DNA from 2 places in the Microbacterium longlingense genome. Region 2 is predicted to be linked to the other one. Evidence: predicted binding sites of a transcription regulator. Region 2 holds the regulator's gene; the other holds the start of a gene.
What was found. Region 2 encodes LexA, which represses DNA repair genes until DNA is damaged. Its sites were predicted from a motif close to TCGAACANNTGTTCGA; they were not measured.
Positions count from the first base shown of each region.

Region 1 (7,333 bases), on a different contig from region 2:
AGCTCCTTGACGAGCTTGAGCACGAGGATGTCGCGGAAGCCGTAGAGGCGCTGGGAGCCCGAACCGCTCGCGCCGCGCACGGTCGGCTCGACCAGCTCGGTGCGCGCCCAGTAATCGAGCTGACGGTAGGTGATGCCGGCAGCGCGGGCGGCGACCGCACCGCGATAGCCCACCTCGTCGTCCATGGCCGGCAGACCGTCCGTGAAGAGAAGGTCGCTCGTGAACTGCGGTTCACCGCGAAGCTCGTCGGCGTTCATGCCCCTCCTCAGGTCGTTGTCTCATCCACGGTAGAGCAGCCAAGGGGCACCAGCAATGACACACGCCCGGCGCGGCGCATCTTTCGAAACCGGTTCGTTATGACAGCAGCCGCGCAAGCCCTTCGCGGACGAAGATCACCCGCACCTCGTCGAGGCGCGATGCCAGCTCTGGCGCGGCTTCGGCGGCCTTTCCCCGCGAGACGGCGTCTGTGCGGCGCAGCAGAGTCGACAGAGCAGACTCGATCAGCGCCACATCACGCTCCGCGCTCTGCCGCAGGGCGCGGACGTGACGCGGCTCGATGCCGTGGCGCTCGAGCGCGACGAGCCCGCGCAACAGGCCGAGCGTCTGCTCGGTGTAGGCCTCTGCGGGGGCGATGAGCCCGGTGCTGATGGCATCGTTGAGCAGCTGCGGCGCCGCCCCGGCCGCCGCCAGCAGCTCTTCGCGCTTCAGCCGGCGCGCCGGAGGCGCGATCGACACGGGGATGGCCGGGATCCCCGTGGACGGGTCGCGGCCCGCGTCGAGATCTGCGAGGTGCTCGCGGATCACGTTGAGCGGCAGATAGTGGTCGCGCTGCAGGGTGAGGATCAGGCGCAGTCGGTCGACATCGGCGGCGGAGAACTTACGGTAGCCGGAGTCGGTGCGCATCGGGGTCACGAGCCCCTTGTCCTCCAGGAAGCGCAGCTTGCTGGCCGAGCACTCCGGGAACTCCGGCGTGAGCCGGGCGAGCACCTGGCCGATGCCGAGCAGCCCGGAGCCGGCGGATCGTTCGCGGGCGGAGGCCGCCCCCATCACCGCTCCGCGGCGAGGTCAGCAGGCGAGGCGAAGACGTTGAGGCGGAACTTCCCGATCCGCAGCTCGTAGCCGTTGCGCAGCTCGCTGCGGTCCACGCGCTCCCCGTTGACATAGGTGCCGTTGAGCGAGCGGAGATCGGTGATCTCGAACGCGGACCCCGCACGGGAGATCTCGGCGTGCCGACGCGACACCGTCACGTCGTCGAAGAAGATGTCGGCCTCCGGGTGCCGCCCGACCGTGGTCAGATCGGCGTCGAGGAGGTAGCGCGCGCCGGCCAGAGCACCGGAACGCACCAGAAGGAGGGCGGTACCGGCGGGCAGAGCCGCGATCGCCGCCTGCTCCGCATCCGTCAGCTCGACGCCGAACGGGATGAAGGACAGATCGGAATCGTGCCCGAACGTCTGCGTGACGCCGGAATCCGCACCGGCATCGCGGCGCAGTGCGTCGTTGTTGTCTGTCTCTGCCACGGTCACCCTCCTCCCCTAAGACTAACGGATGACGAACGCCTTCAGACCCGTCGGATTCCTGGCGGGGAATGACCTCTCCGGCGTGCGTCGTCCCTCGTCCGCGACCGGGCGAGAGCACTAGGCTGTCAGCATGACTCATTACGACGTCGTCATCCTCGGCGCGGGCCCCGGTGGCTACGTTGCCGCTGTCCGCAGCGCCCAGCTGGGCCTCTCGACCGCGATCATCGAAGAGAAGTACTGGGGCGGTGTGTGCCTGAACGTCGGGTGCATCCCCTCCAAGGCGCTCCTCAAGAATGCCGAGATCGCGCACACGCTGACCCACAAGAAGGACTTCTTCGGGATCTCCGGCGACTTCACGCTCGATTTCGGCAAGGCGTGGGATCGCAGCCGCGAGGTCGCAGACGGACGCGTCAAGGGCATCCACTTCCTGATGAAGAAGAACAAGGTCGCCGAGTACGACGGCCGCGGCACCTTCGTCGACGCCCACACCATCCAGGTCACGAAGGCGGACGGCACGACCGAGACCGTGACCTTCGACAACGTCATCATCGCCACCGGTTCGACGGTGCGCCTGCTGCCGGGCGTGACGCTCAGCGAGAACGTCGTGACGTATGAGGAGCAGATCCTCAGCCGAGAGCTCCCCGACTCGATCGTGATCGTCGGCGCCGGTGCCATCGGCATGGAGTTCGCCTACGTCCTGACGAACTACGGGGTGAAGGTCACCATCATCGAGTTCCTCGACCGCGCGCTCCCCAACGAGGACGCCGACGTGTCGAAGGAGATCGCGAAGCAGTACAAGAAGCTCGGGGTCGACATCCTCACCTCGACCAAGGTCGAGAGCGTCGTCGACAACGGCTCGTCCGTCACCGTCACCTACACCGCCAAGGACGGCCAGACCGGCTCCATCGAGGCGGACAAGGTGCTCATGTCGATCGGCTTCGCACCCAACGTCACCGGCTATGGCCTGGAGAACACCGGCGTCAAGCTCACCGAGCGCGGGGCGATCGACATCGACGACCACATGCGCACGAATGTCGAGGGCGTCTACGCCATCGGCGACGTCACCGCCAAGCTGCAGTTGGCGCACGTCGCAGAGGCCCAGGCCGTCGTGGCGGCCGAGACCATCGCCGGGGCAGAGACCATGACCCTGGGCGACTACCGCATGATGCCGCGCGCGACGTTCTGCTCCCCACAGGTCGCCTCCTTCGGACTCACCGAGCAGCAGGCCAAGGACGAGGGCCGCGAGATCAAGGTCGCGACCTTCCCCTTCATGGCCAACGGCAAGGCGCACGGCCTGGGCGAGCCGGTCGGCTTCGTCAAGCTGATCGCCGACGCCGAGCACCTGGAGCTCATCGGCGCGCACATGATCGGCCCCGATGTGTCCGAGCTCCTGCCCGAGCTCACCCTGGCCCAGAAGTGGGACCTCACGGCACTCGAGCTCGCGCGCAACGTGCACACGCACCCGACGCTGTCCGAGGCCCTGCAGGAGGGCTTCCACGGCCTCGCGGGACACATGATCAACTTCTGATCCATGACGGTTGAGGCCCCCTCCGCCCGGAGGGGGCCTCAACCGTCTGGGCCGGCACCCGCCCCGCCCGATCTGCGGGCCCGCCCGATCTGCGGAGCTTGTCCCGTTCTGCGGGCAGACTTCGGTCATCCGCCCGCAGAACGGGACGGAGTCCGCGGATCGGGCGGGCGGGGCCGACCGTCAGAGCCCGAGCGTGCGGCCGAGCTTGGACGCCGATGAGGGCAGCCGGCCGCCGGCGACGAGAACGGCGGCCTCGACGGCCGCGAAGAAAGCACCCTGCGCGGCCCATCCGGTCGGCGCGCCGGCTTTGAGCTCGATCTCCCACTCGCGCCAGACCCGCACGGTGCCGGTGCGCAGATCGGTGCCCCGGACACGATCGTCCACGAACTCGGCGACCACACCGCTCGGACCGCGCAGCAGCGAGGCCGTACGCGTGTTCTCAACCCGGGCCAGCGGGACCAGCGGATCGGTCGTCCAGGTCGCGATCGCGTCGAGGACCGCCGGGGGGGTCCCCTCGCCGTCGTCGAGGGGCCAACCGGTCTCGAGGCGCCCGTCGCCCTGCCGGGGACCCTTCAGATGCCAACCAGCGTCAGGACCTCCGGTCCGGCGACGCAAGCCGACGCGCGCCTGAGCCAGCTGCAGGTCGGCCGTGTCGAAGTACTGCGCGTCCAGAGCGAACACGCCGAGGGGTTCGACCTCATCGATCCCGGGGACCGCATCCCACCGCGGGGTCGCGGTATCGGCGTCCGCGTCGTACTTGCGCTCGATCTCGATCGACTGCCACGCGGACGCGTCATCGATGCTCACAGGGGTATCCGGACCTTCTCAGTCGTCGGTGGGGACGATGTCGTCGCTGGACTCGATGAACCAGAAGGCCACCTGCGTCGGGCCGTCGGACGGGCCGGTGTTGGTCGGGTCTCCCTGCCGCCGGTAGATGATCTGCGTTGCGCCGTAGGGCACGATCATGCTGTCCGCAGAGGTGTCGGAAAGGGGAAGGACCTGACCGTCCAGCGGTCCGCCATGGAGTCGCGCGATTGCCATGGGACCACCATAGCCCGGCGCGCTCAGGAAGCCGCGACGCCGAGCACCGCGCCGAGGATCATCCAGGGACCGAAGGGAATGCGCGTGGTCCGATCGGCGCGGCGCACGAGCATGAGCGCGACCGCGAACAGGGCACCGAGCAGGAAGGCCGCCGCTCCGCCGATCAGCAGGGCCCGCCAGCTGTGCCACCCCAGGACGGCACCCACGAGAGCGGCGAGCTTGACGTCTCCCCCGCCCATGCCGTCGCTGCCGAGCAGCCACGGCATCGCGTAGAGAGCGCTCAGGACGACCATGCCGCCGACCGTTCGCCCGGGCGTCTCCGGATCCGCGCGCACCGCCGCCTCGATCCCGACGAGCACCAGCACCCCCGCCAGCGCGGGCAGGACGATGCGGTTCGGCAGACGGTGCTCGCGGATGTCGATCTCGATGAGAGCAACGGCGACCGCCAGCAGGCCGACGTGCGCGATCGCGACGATCGCCGCGTGGATGCCCATCGCCATGCGGCCAGGCTAGAGCGCCGGCCGGCCGCGGGCGGGCGTCTGCGTCGATCTGTGGAGAGATCACGCGTTCGGAGCACGCGGATCACACATCCCCGGACGACGTGACGATGTCGGATGTACGAACTATCATCGTGAATACATCCCGTGATATTCGAAACTATCTTCGAGGAAAGCCATGGCTCTCACCGCGTTCTCCGATGCCCCTCCTCGGCCCTCCGCAGCCCGGGCCGCGGAGGTGCTGCGCCTGCAGCGTGAGATCGGACGGATGCAGCGGCGGCGCGCGGAGACCGCGCTCCTGCCCGTGCTCTCCCCCCTGGCGCCGCTCTTCCCCGGCGGCGGGCTCCGTCGCGGCACCACCTACTCTCTCGCACCCTCAGCCGATCTGGTGCTTGCTCTTCTGGCCGCCGCGTCCTCATCCGGCTCCTGGTGCGCGGCCGTGGGCTTCCCCACGCTGGGCACGGAGGCCGCGGCGGCGCACGGGGTGCGGCTCGACCGGCTGGCCCTTGTGCCGGATCCCGGTCCGCGCTGGATGACGGTGCTCGGCGCACTCGCCGAGGCGGTGCCGCTCATCGCCGTGCACTCCGCACAGCACGCCGGCGATGCCGCGATATCCCGGCTGCAGGCACGTCTGCGCGACCGGGGGTGCACGCTCCTGGTGACCACGCCGTGGCCGCAGAGCGAAGGAGAGCTCCGGGTGCTCTCCCGCCGCTGGGAGGGACTGCAGAACGGTTCCGGGCTGATCGACGGCTGTACGACCGTCGTGGGCTTCACCGGCGCCAGAGCCGGTGCTCCCCGCCGGGTCACCGTGCGCCTGCCCGGCCCGTCCGGTGCTGTCGAAGAGCTTCCGGCCACGGAGGAGGGCGCGTCGGCCCCCGTCCTGCGCGCGCTCAACCCCACCGCTCGAGAGAGAGGGCCGGCGTGGACACGGACCGGCTGAGCGACGCAGCGCACCGGTCGGAGCGCTGTCTCGTGCTCTGGTTCCCCGACTGGCCTCTGCGCGCCGCGCTGTCCGCACCGCCGCATCCGCCCGCCGCGCTCCTGCACAGGGGCATCGTCGTCGCCTGCACGGCCTCCGCGCGCGATCAGGGCGTGCGCCGCGGCCAGCATCGCCGGGTCGCGCAGGGCCTCATCCCGACCCTCACGCTGCTGTCCGCCGACGCCGATCGCGACGAGCGGGCCTTCCGCCCGGTGCTGCGCGTGCTCGAGGATCATGCCCCAGGAGGGGCCGTCCTCCGGCCGGGGCTGGTGTCGCTGCGCGCCCGCGGCGTCTGCCGTTTCTACGGCGGGGAGGAGAGCGCCGCCCGGCACCTGCTCGACGTGCTCAGCGCACAGGGCTGGGACGATGCGCGCGCCGGTGTCTCGGACGGGCTCTTCGCCGCAGAGCAGGCGGCACGGCACGGTCCTGCGCCCTCCGGCGCTGCTTCGTCGTGCACGATCATCCCTCCCGGCGAGACCGAGGCCTTCCTCTCCCGGCTCCCGGTGCGTGTGCTCGACGACGCCGACCTCGTCCCTCTCCTCGTGCGCCTCGGAGTGCGCACCCTGGGCGACTTCGCAGCGCTGCGCCCCGAGGACGTCCGCGATCGTTTCGGAGAGCGCGGCGCGCATCTGCAGGCCCTCGCCCGTGGTCTCAGGGCTCCCCTGCCTCCGGCGACGATGCTCCCCGAGGAGCCCGCCAGACGGATCGAGTTCGCCGATCCGCTCTGGCAGGCGGATCAGGTGGCCTTCGCCGTGCGGCAGACCGTCGACGAGATCATGGCGATGCTGGGCGAGGCTCTTCTGGTGACCACGCAGATGCGCATCGAGCTCACCGATGACCGGGGGCGCACCGGGACGCGCACCTGGTTGCATCCGACCTTCTTCGAGGCCAGCGATGTCGTCGACCGGGTGCGCTGGCAACTGGAGGGCATGACCGAGGAACGGGGCGCGGAGGGTGCGGCCGACGGTTCCGCGGGGATCGTCGCGGTGCGCATCGCGCCCGAGGGGCTCGAGCCCGCACGGCAGCACCGTCAGGCGCTGTTCGGCCAGGGCGACGACGATCGCCTGCACCATGCCCTGTCCCGGGTGCAGACGCTGCTGGGGCACCGCGGTGTGCTCACCGCGTCGCGCTCCGGCGGCCGCCGGCTCACCGATCGAGAGATGCTCACTCCCTGGGGTGAGCGTGCCGTGCCGGAACAGGACCCAGCGGCACCCTGGCCCGCGAGCCTGCCCGCCCCGTTGCCGAGCGAGGTGTTCCGGCCGCCGAGACCGCTACGCGTCGCCGATGCCGCTGGCCGGACGGTGCACGTCGACGCCAGGGCCGCGCTGTCGGCTGTGCCGGCGCAGCTCGAGCTGCCCGGCGCCCCGCCTCGTGCCATCCGAGCCTGGGCCGGTCCGTGGCCCCTCCACGAGCACGCGTGGGACCCGCTGCGGGCCCGGCACGGACACCGTTTCCAGCTCGTGGACGAGAACGACCGCGCCTGGCTCGTGCTCTTCGAGGATGAACGCTGGCAGGCCGAGGGGCGGTACGGCTGATGGGCTGGCACAATCCGGCGATGCCGTGGCACGAGCTGGAGCGCACGCTCAGCGGCCGTCCGCCGCGCCGGAGCACGGGGTCGGCGGAGGAGCCCGCGTCACCCCGGACCGACCGCGCCGACGCCCCGGCCGCCGTGGAGGCGCCTCCCGACACGGTGCCCTATGCCGAGCTGCACGCGCACTCGTCCCTGTCCTTCCTCGACGGCGCCTCCTCCCCCGCAGACCTGGTCGCGGAG
Region 1 covers NZ_JBYRJA020000002.1:118,016-125,348, reverse strand. Annotated here, with positions in the region: gene AC3RXY_RS03570 (MerR family transcriptional regulator) at 1-257, opposite strand, end outside; gene ftsR (transcriptional regulator FtsR) at 355-1,047, opposite strand; gene AC3RXY_RS03560 (FHA domain-containing protein) at 1,047-1,517, opposite strand; gene lpdA (dihydrolipoyl dehydrogenase) at 1,648-3,045, shown strand; gene AC3RXY_RS03550 (CYTH domain-containing protein) at 3,226-3,852, opposite strand; gene AC3RXY_RS03545 (response regulator) at 3,871-4,086, opposite strand; gene AC3RXY_RS03540 (prepilin peptidase) at 4,110-4,586, opposite strand; gene imuA' (DnaE2-dependent mutagenesis accessory factor ImuA') at 4,762-5,523, shown strand; gene AC3RXY_RS03530 (DNA polymerase Y family protein) at 5,505-7,097, shown strand; gene AC3RXY_RS03525 (error-prone DNA polymerase) at 7,097-7,333, shown strand, end outside.
Region 1: a site for LexA is predicted at 4,738-4,753, ahead of imuA' (DnaE2-dependent mutagenesis accessory factor ImuA'). Genes of this name have one in related genera too.

Region 2 (7,333 bases):
GCAGACCCGTCGCTCGACGCGCCAGTCGTTCCTCCAGGAGGACCGCCGCGTCGAGCCCGCGCGCGAAGGCCTCCGCGGGTCGTTGAACCGCTGGGGTTTCAAGCTGGGCCCTGGCAAGGCGGAACAGGCGACGCGTGACGATGAGCAGGCCGTGGGAAGCCGCTGGCCGGGGCCGCGCACGATCGCGGTCGTCAACGGCAAGGGCGGCGCGGGAAAGACCCCCACCACCGTGCTGCTCTCCGCGGCCTTCGCCCGGTTCGGCGGCTCCGGGGTGCTCGCCTGGGACAACAACCAGACGCGGGGCACGCTCGGCTGGCGCACCGACGAGGGTCCGCACGATCGCACCCTCCTGGAACTGCTGCCAGACGTCGACCGCCTCCTCGGCACCGGCGCCCAGTCGGTCGATCTCGCGCAGTATGTGCACCACCAGCCGCGCGAGAAGTACGACGTGCTGCGTTCCAAGCCGATCCGCCTGGCCCATGAGAACCGGTTGAGCCCCGAGGACGTCGACGCGATCCACGCCGTCGCCGCGAAGTTCTACCGCCTGATCATCATCGACTCCGGCAACGACGAGTCCGACCCGATGTGGCTGCGCATGGTCGACCACGCCGACCAGATCGTGGTGGCCACCACCACGCGCGACGACCACGCCGAGGCGGGCGCCCTGCTCCTGGAGGCGCTGGAGTCGCGGGACGAGCACTCCGCGCGTCTGGCCCAGCGGTCCGTCGTGGTGGTCTCGCAGGCCGATCCCAAGGCGAAGCGCTCCGACATCGACCACGTCGTCTCGGGGTACCGTTCGCTCGCGCGCGAGGTGGTCAGCATCCCCTTCGATCACCAGATGGTCGACGGACACCTCTACTACGGCGGACTCGCCCAGGAGACGCAGCGCGCCTGGCTCGCCGCCGCGGCGGCCGTGGCGCGCGGCCTCTGAGGCTCTCGCGCGTTCGCGCAGCGCTGCAGAACCCGGGTCAGAGTGACGCGATCCAGTTGCGCAGCATTCTGATGCCGGCCTCCCCCGACTTCTCGGGGTGGAACTGGGTCGCAGAGAGCGGGCCGTTCTCGACGGCGGCGAGGAAGGGCGTCCCGTGCGTCGCCCAGCTCAGCACGGGCTGGGGGAACGGCGGGATCACATCCAGCTCCCAATGGCACGCGGCATAGGAGTGGACGAAGTAGAACCGCTCGTCCTCGAGGCCGCGGAAGAGCACGCTCCCCTCCCCGGGGTCGACGGTGCTCCAGCCCATGTGCGGGAGAACGGGCGCATCCAGCTCGATGACCGTCCCCGGCCACTCGCCGAGCCCCTCGACGTCCTGGCCGCGCTCGACGCCGTGCGCGAACAGCACCTGCATGCCGACACAGATGCCCAGCACAGGGCGGGACCCCGCGAGCCGGCGTCCGATGATCTCGTCCCCGCGGCTGGCACGCAACGCTTCGACCACCGCGGCGAACGCTCCGACACCGGGGACGACCAGGCCGTCGGCCTCGATCGCCTCGGTGCGATCGGAGGTCAGCACCGCATCCGCCCCGGCCTCGGCGAGCGCCTTGACCGCGGAGTGGACGTTGCCGGAGCCGTAGTCCAGCACGGCTACCCGAGGCGCGGAGGTCATAGCGCTCCCTTGGTCGACGGAACACCGGTGATCAGCGGATCGAGCGCCTTCGCCTGACGGAATGCCCGCGCGAAGGCCTTGAACTCCGCCTCGGCGATGTGGTGCGGGTCCCGGCCGGAGAGCACCCGCACGTGCACGGTGAGACCGGCGTGGAAGGAGATGGCCTCGAACACGTGCCGCACCAGCGAACCGGTGAAGTGCCCGCCGATCAGGTGATGCACGAACGCGTCCGACTCGCCGTCGTGCACCAGGAACGGCCGTCCGCTGATGTCCACGACGGCCTGCGCCAGCGCCTCGTCGAGGGGCACGAGCGCGTCGCCATACCGCGAGATGCCGCGCTTGTCGCCGAGCGCCTCCCGGATCGCATCGCCGAGGACGATCGCGACGTCCTCCACGGTGTGGTGGGCGTCGATATGGGTGTCTCCCGTGGCCCGCACCGTGAGGTCGGTGAGCGAGTGCCGCGCGAAAGCCGTGAGCATATGGTCGTAGAACGGCACGCCGGTCTCGATCGTGCTCTCTCCCGTGCCGTCGAGGTTCAGCTCGAGTTCGACGGAGGACTCGCTCGTCGTGCGGGTGCGGCGGGCGGTGCGGGGCGCGGTCATGCGACCGATCCTACCGACGCCAGGGCGTCGAGGAACGCCGTGGTCTCGGCCTCGCTGCCGGCGCTCACCCGGAGGTGGCCGGGGATGCCGACATCGCGCACCAGGACTCCGCGGTCACGGAGTGCCTCCCACGTCGCCGCGGGGTCTGCCACGCCGCCGAAGAGCACGAAGTTCGTCCACGACGGCGCCGGAGCGTACCCCAGGGCCTCGAGAGTCGCGGTGATGCGATCGCGCTGCTCCACGATGTCGTCCACCATGCGCAGCATCGTCGGGGCGTTCCGGAGCGCGGCGACGGCAGCCGCCTGCGTCAGCGCACTCAGGTGGTACGGCAGGCGCACGAGTCGCAGGGCGTCGATGAATGCAGGATCGGCGGCGAGGTAGCCGACCCGGGCACCCGCGAACGCGAAGGCCTTGCTCATCGTGCGGGACACGGCCACGCGTGGCCGGCCGGCGAGCAACGTGATCGCCGAGGGGGCGTCCTGGGGAGCGAACTCCATATAGGCCTCATCGACGATCACGATCCCGCGCGCGGCGTCCGCCACGGCCTCGATCACGTCGAGGGGAAGCGGCGTACCGGTGGGGTTGTTCGGCGAGCAGAGCACGACGACATCGGGGTCCGCCGCGCGCAGCTGAGCGACCGCCTCGTCTGCGGTCAGCGTGTAGTCGGGGTGGCGGGTGCCTTCGATCCACCGGGCTCCCGTGCCGCGCGCGAGCAGCGGATACATCGAGTACGTTGGCCCGAACCCGAAGACCGTGCGGCCCGGCCCGGCGAACGCCTGAAAGACATGCTGGAGCACCTCATTCGAGCCGTTGCCCGCCCAGATCTGCTCCCGGCTCAGCCCGCCGCCGAGGTAGGCGGCGAGGGCGTCACGCAACTCGGTGAACTCGCGATCGGGGTAGCGGTTGACATCGCGCAGGGCCTTGGCGATGGCATCGAGGATGTCACCGGCGACCTCCTCGGGCACCGGATGCGTGTTCTCATTCACGTTGAGCGCGACCGGTACCGCTGCCTGCGGTGCGCCGTAGGGCTTCTGACCGCGCAGGTCGTCGCGAATGGGGAGGTCTTCGAAAGAAACAGCCACGCTGCAATCGTAGGACGTACCGCGCACCGACCGCCGCGGCGGTCATCGCGCGGCACGGCGCTCAGCGCTGCGCGTACTCCGCGGGGATCGCCAGCTCCTGGCCGATCATGATCGACCCGCCGTCGAGCTGGTTGAGCCGGATGATCGCGTCCACCACATCGCGAGGGTCGGCTGCCGGGGCAAGCTCCTCTGCGAGCGTCCAGAGCGTGTCGCCCGGCAGGACGACGACCGTCGCGAAGGACGCTGTGCTGGTTTCATCCGACGACGACGCCGCCGTCGCCCCGCCCAGGACCAGGCCGGCGGCGAGGGCAGCCACGACCGGCGCTGCGGCAAGACCCGCGAGCACGCGGCGCCCGCGGGTCGTGATGCGCAGACGGGTCGCGGGCGCGGTACGCGCGAACGCGGGCGCGCTCAGGGCCGGTGCGGTGATGCCGATGCTGCTCATGGGATGCTCCTTCGTCGAAGTCCGCGGGGCGGATGCCGTCTGACGAGACCGTGGTGCAGAGACGTCAGTTCGAGTGCCGAACTTCTGTTCCGAAGATATCTTCGATTTCGAACATCTGTCAAGGCTTCTGCCCACCCGGGCGCACCGGATAGCCAGACACGCTCGAACAGATATTCCGAAAGCACCGATGTCTTCGATACGGTTTCGATGAACGAAGCACACCACGGACCTCAGACATCGGGCCCGGCAGCCGCGAAGGACAGCGATGAGCGACACCGAAGACCTCCCCGTCGAGGCGGATCGATCCGCGGCTGCCGAGCAGGCGCCCACCCGGCGGCGGAAGACCCTGAGCCCCAAGCAGATGGCGATCCTCGAGGTCATCCAGCGCTCGATCGCCCTTCAGGGCTATCCGCCCAGCATGCGCGAGATCGGCGACGCGGTGGGCCTGAAGTCGCTCTCCAGCGTGACCCATCAGCTCGGTCAGCTCGAGCTGAGCGGCTATCTGCGCCGCGACCCCGGCAAGACCCGCGCGATGGAGGTGCTGATCGACCTCCCCGGCAGCGCGACCGAGAACCCGGCGGACTCCGCCCCGCCCGTGGGCGATGCGGCGCTCGTTCCGCTCGTGGGCCGCATCGCCGCCGGCGTGCCGATCACCGCGGAGCAGCAGGTGGAGGAGGTGTTCCCGCTCCCCCGGCAGCTCGTGGGCAAGGGCGACCTGTTCATGCTCAAGGTCTCCGGCGACTCGATGATCGACGCGGCCATCTGCGACGGCGACTGGGTGGTCGTGCGCTCGCAGAACACAGCCGAGAACGGCGATATCGTCGCGGCGATGCTCGACGACGAGGCGACCGTCAAGACCTTCCGCCAGCGCGACGGACACACGTGGCTGCTCCCCCGCAACTCCGCCTTCGAGCCGATCCTCGGCGATGACGCGACCGTGCTCGGCAAGGTCGTCGCGATCCTGCGCGCCGTCTGAGCACCGCAGGAACGGCGCACCGGAAACAGGCAGACAGCACCAGAACAGGCGGCTTTCGCCGGCATGTGCCTGTTCTGGTGCTGTCTGCCTGTTGTGGTGCGGCCGGGATCAGGCCGGCAGGTCCTCCCGGACGCGCCGGGTGGCCTCGACGATGTTGCGCAGCGATGCCGTGGTCTCGTCATAGCCGCGGGTCTTGAGGCCGCAGTCGGGGTTGACCCACAGCTGGCGCGTGGGGATCTCCGCCACCGCACGGCGCAGCAGCTCCTCCACCTCGTCTGTCGAGGGCACGCGCGGCGAGTGGATGTCGTACACCCCGGGGCCGATGCCGTGGTCGAAGCCCGCCTCCGAGATGTCGGAGACGACCTCCATGCGGCTGCGGGCCGCCTCGATCGAGGTCACATCGGCGTCGAGGGCGCGGATCGCATCGATCACCACGCCGAACTCCGAATAGCACAGGTGGGTGTGCACCTGCGTGGCCGCCGCAGCACCACCGGTGGCCAGGCGGAAGGAGTTCACCGACCAGTCCAGGTACGCCGGCTGGTCGGCCTTCTTCAGCGGCAGCAGCTCGCGCAGCGCCGGCTCGTCGACCTGGATCACGGCGATCCCGGCGGTCTCGAGGTCGGCGATCTCGTCGCGCAGCGCGAGGGCCACCTGGTTGGCGGTCTCGCCGAGCGGCTGGTCGTCACGCACGAACGACCAGGCGAGGATCGTGACCGGCCCGGTGAGCATCCCCTTGACAGGCCGCGGGGTGAGCGACTGCGCGTAAGACGACCACGCCACCGTCATCGGAGCAGGACGCGACACGTCGCCCCACAGGATCGACGGGCGCGTCGCGCGCGAGCCATACGACTGGACCCAGCCGTTCTCGGTGACCGCGAAGCCGTCCAGCAGCTCGGCGAAGTACTGCACCATGTCGTTGCGCTCCGGCTCCCCGTGCACGAGAACGTCGAGGTCGAGGCCCTCCTGCAGGCGGATGACCTGTTCGATCTCCTGCTTGAGGAAGCCGTCGTAGGCGTCGTTGTCGATCTCGCCGCGCGTGAAGCGCGCGCGGGCACGGCGGATCTCGCCGGTCTGCGGGAAGGAGCCGATCGTGGTGAGCGGCAGCGCGGGGAGGGCGAGCGCCTCCTCCTGCGCGGCGACGCGGGCGGCGTAGTCACCGCGGGCGAAGTCGTCTGCGGTGAGCGCTGCGGCGCGGTCCCGCACGGCACCGTCGCGCACCCCTGGTGCGCTCAGCCGGTCGGCCAGAGCGGCCGATGCGGCCTCCAGCTCCGCGGCGATCTCATCGCGCCCGGCGGCGAGACCGCGAGCGAGGCCGACCACCTGCACGACCTTCTGATCGGCGAACGCCAGCCAGGACGCCAGCCGCGGATCGAGCGACGGCTCGTCCTCGACGTCGTGGGGCACGTGCAGGAGAGAGGTCGAGGTGGCCGCCGCGACCGCGGCCGCGCCCAGGCCGCGCAGCGCCTCCAGCCGATCGAAGGCAGCGGAGAGGTCGCCGCGCCAGATGTTGTGCCCGTCGACGACGCCACCCACGAGCGTCTTGCCTGCCAGGCCGGGGGCGGGTGCCGGCACGTCTCCGCGGACGAGGTCGACCGCGATCGCCTCGATCGGCGCGGCGGCGAGCACGGCGAAGGTGTCGCCCAGCGCTGCGTACGGTGCTGCCACCAGGATCTCCGGGCGATCGGAGACGCCGCCCAGCACGGCGTAGGCGCGCTCTGCGGCGGCGGCGAGGGCGGCACGCGAAGCCGGCAGCGACTCACTGACCAGCGCGGGCTCGTCGAGCTGCACCCACGCCGCTCCGGCGGCGCGCAGGCGGCCGAGCAGCTCGGTGTAGACCGGCAGCAGATCGTCGAGGCGGGTGAGCGGGTCAAAGCCGGCGGGCGCGTCGTCCGACGCCTTGGCCAGAGCCAGCAGCGTGACAGGGCCGACGATGACCGGGCGCGTCACGTACCCGGCCTCTGCGGCCTCGACCACCTGGCGGACGATGCGGTCGTTCGAGAGCGAGAACGCCGTCTCCGGGCCGATCTCCGGAACGAGGTAGTGGTAGTTGGAGTCGAACCACTTGGTCATCTCCAGAGGAGCCCGGTCCCCCTCGCCGCGCGCGATCGTGAAGTACGCGGGGAGGCCGATCGAACCGTCCTCCGCGCGCAGATCGGCGAACCGGGTCGGGATCGCCCCGACGGTCACCGCGGCGTCGAGCACCTGGTCGTAGAAGGAGAACGACTCCGGCACGGCCGAGTCTGTCGCGCCGAGGCCGAGCTCGACCAGACGTGCCCGGGTGGCCGCGCGCAGGTCTGCCGCGGTGCCCTCCAGCTCTGCCTCATCGATCTTGCCGGCCCAGAACGCCTCGACGGCACGCTTGAGCTCGCGGCGCCGCCCGATGCGGGGGTAGCCGAGGATGGTTCCGGCGGGGAACGCGGTCATGGTGTTTCCTTTCACGTGCGACGGGCAGCCCGCGGGGCTGGCACGTCTGCGCGATGTTGCGGTCTGGCTGGGGTCTACGGGGCTGCGGGGACCGGCGTCACGCCGGCCTCGGCGAGAACGGCGAGCACCGTCTCGTGCTGGTTGAAGGCATACAGGTGCACGCCGGGCGCGCCGCCGTCGACCAGCTCGCGTGCGAGCCG
Region 2 covers NZ_JBYRJA020000006.1:230,940-238,272, reverse strand. Annotated here, with positions in the region: gene AC3RXY_RS10840 (MinD/ParA family ATP-binding protein) at 1-931, shown strand, start outside; gene hisH (imidazole glycerol phosphate synthase subunit HisH) at 969-1,604, opposite strand; gene hisB (imidazoleglycerol-phosphate dehydratase HisB) at 1,601-2,206, opposite strand; gene AC3RXY_RS10825 (histidinol-phosphate transaminase) at 2,203-3,288, opposite strand; gene AC3RXY_RS10820 (LysM peptidoglycan-binding domain-containing protein) at 3,350-3,733, opposite strand; gene lexA (transcriptional repressor LexA) at 3,999-4,709, shown strand; gene metE (5-methyltetrahydropteroyltriglutamate--homocysteine S-methyltransferase) at 4,818-7,133, opposite strand; gene AC3RXY_RS10805 (methylenetetrahydrofolate reductase) at 7,208-7,333, opposite strand, start outside.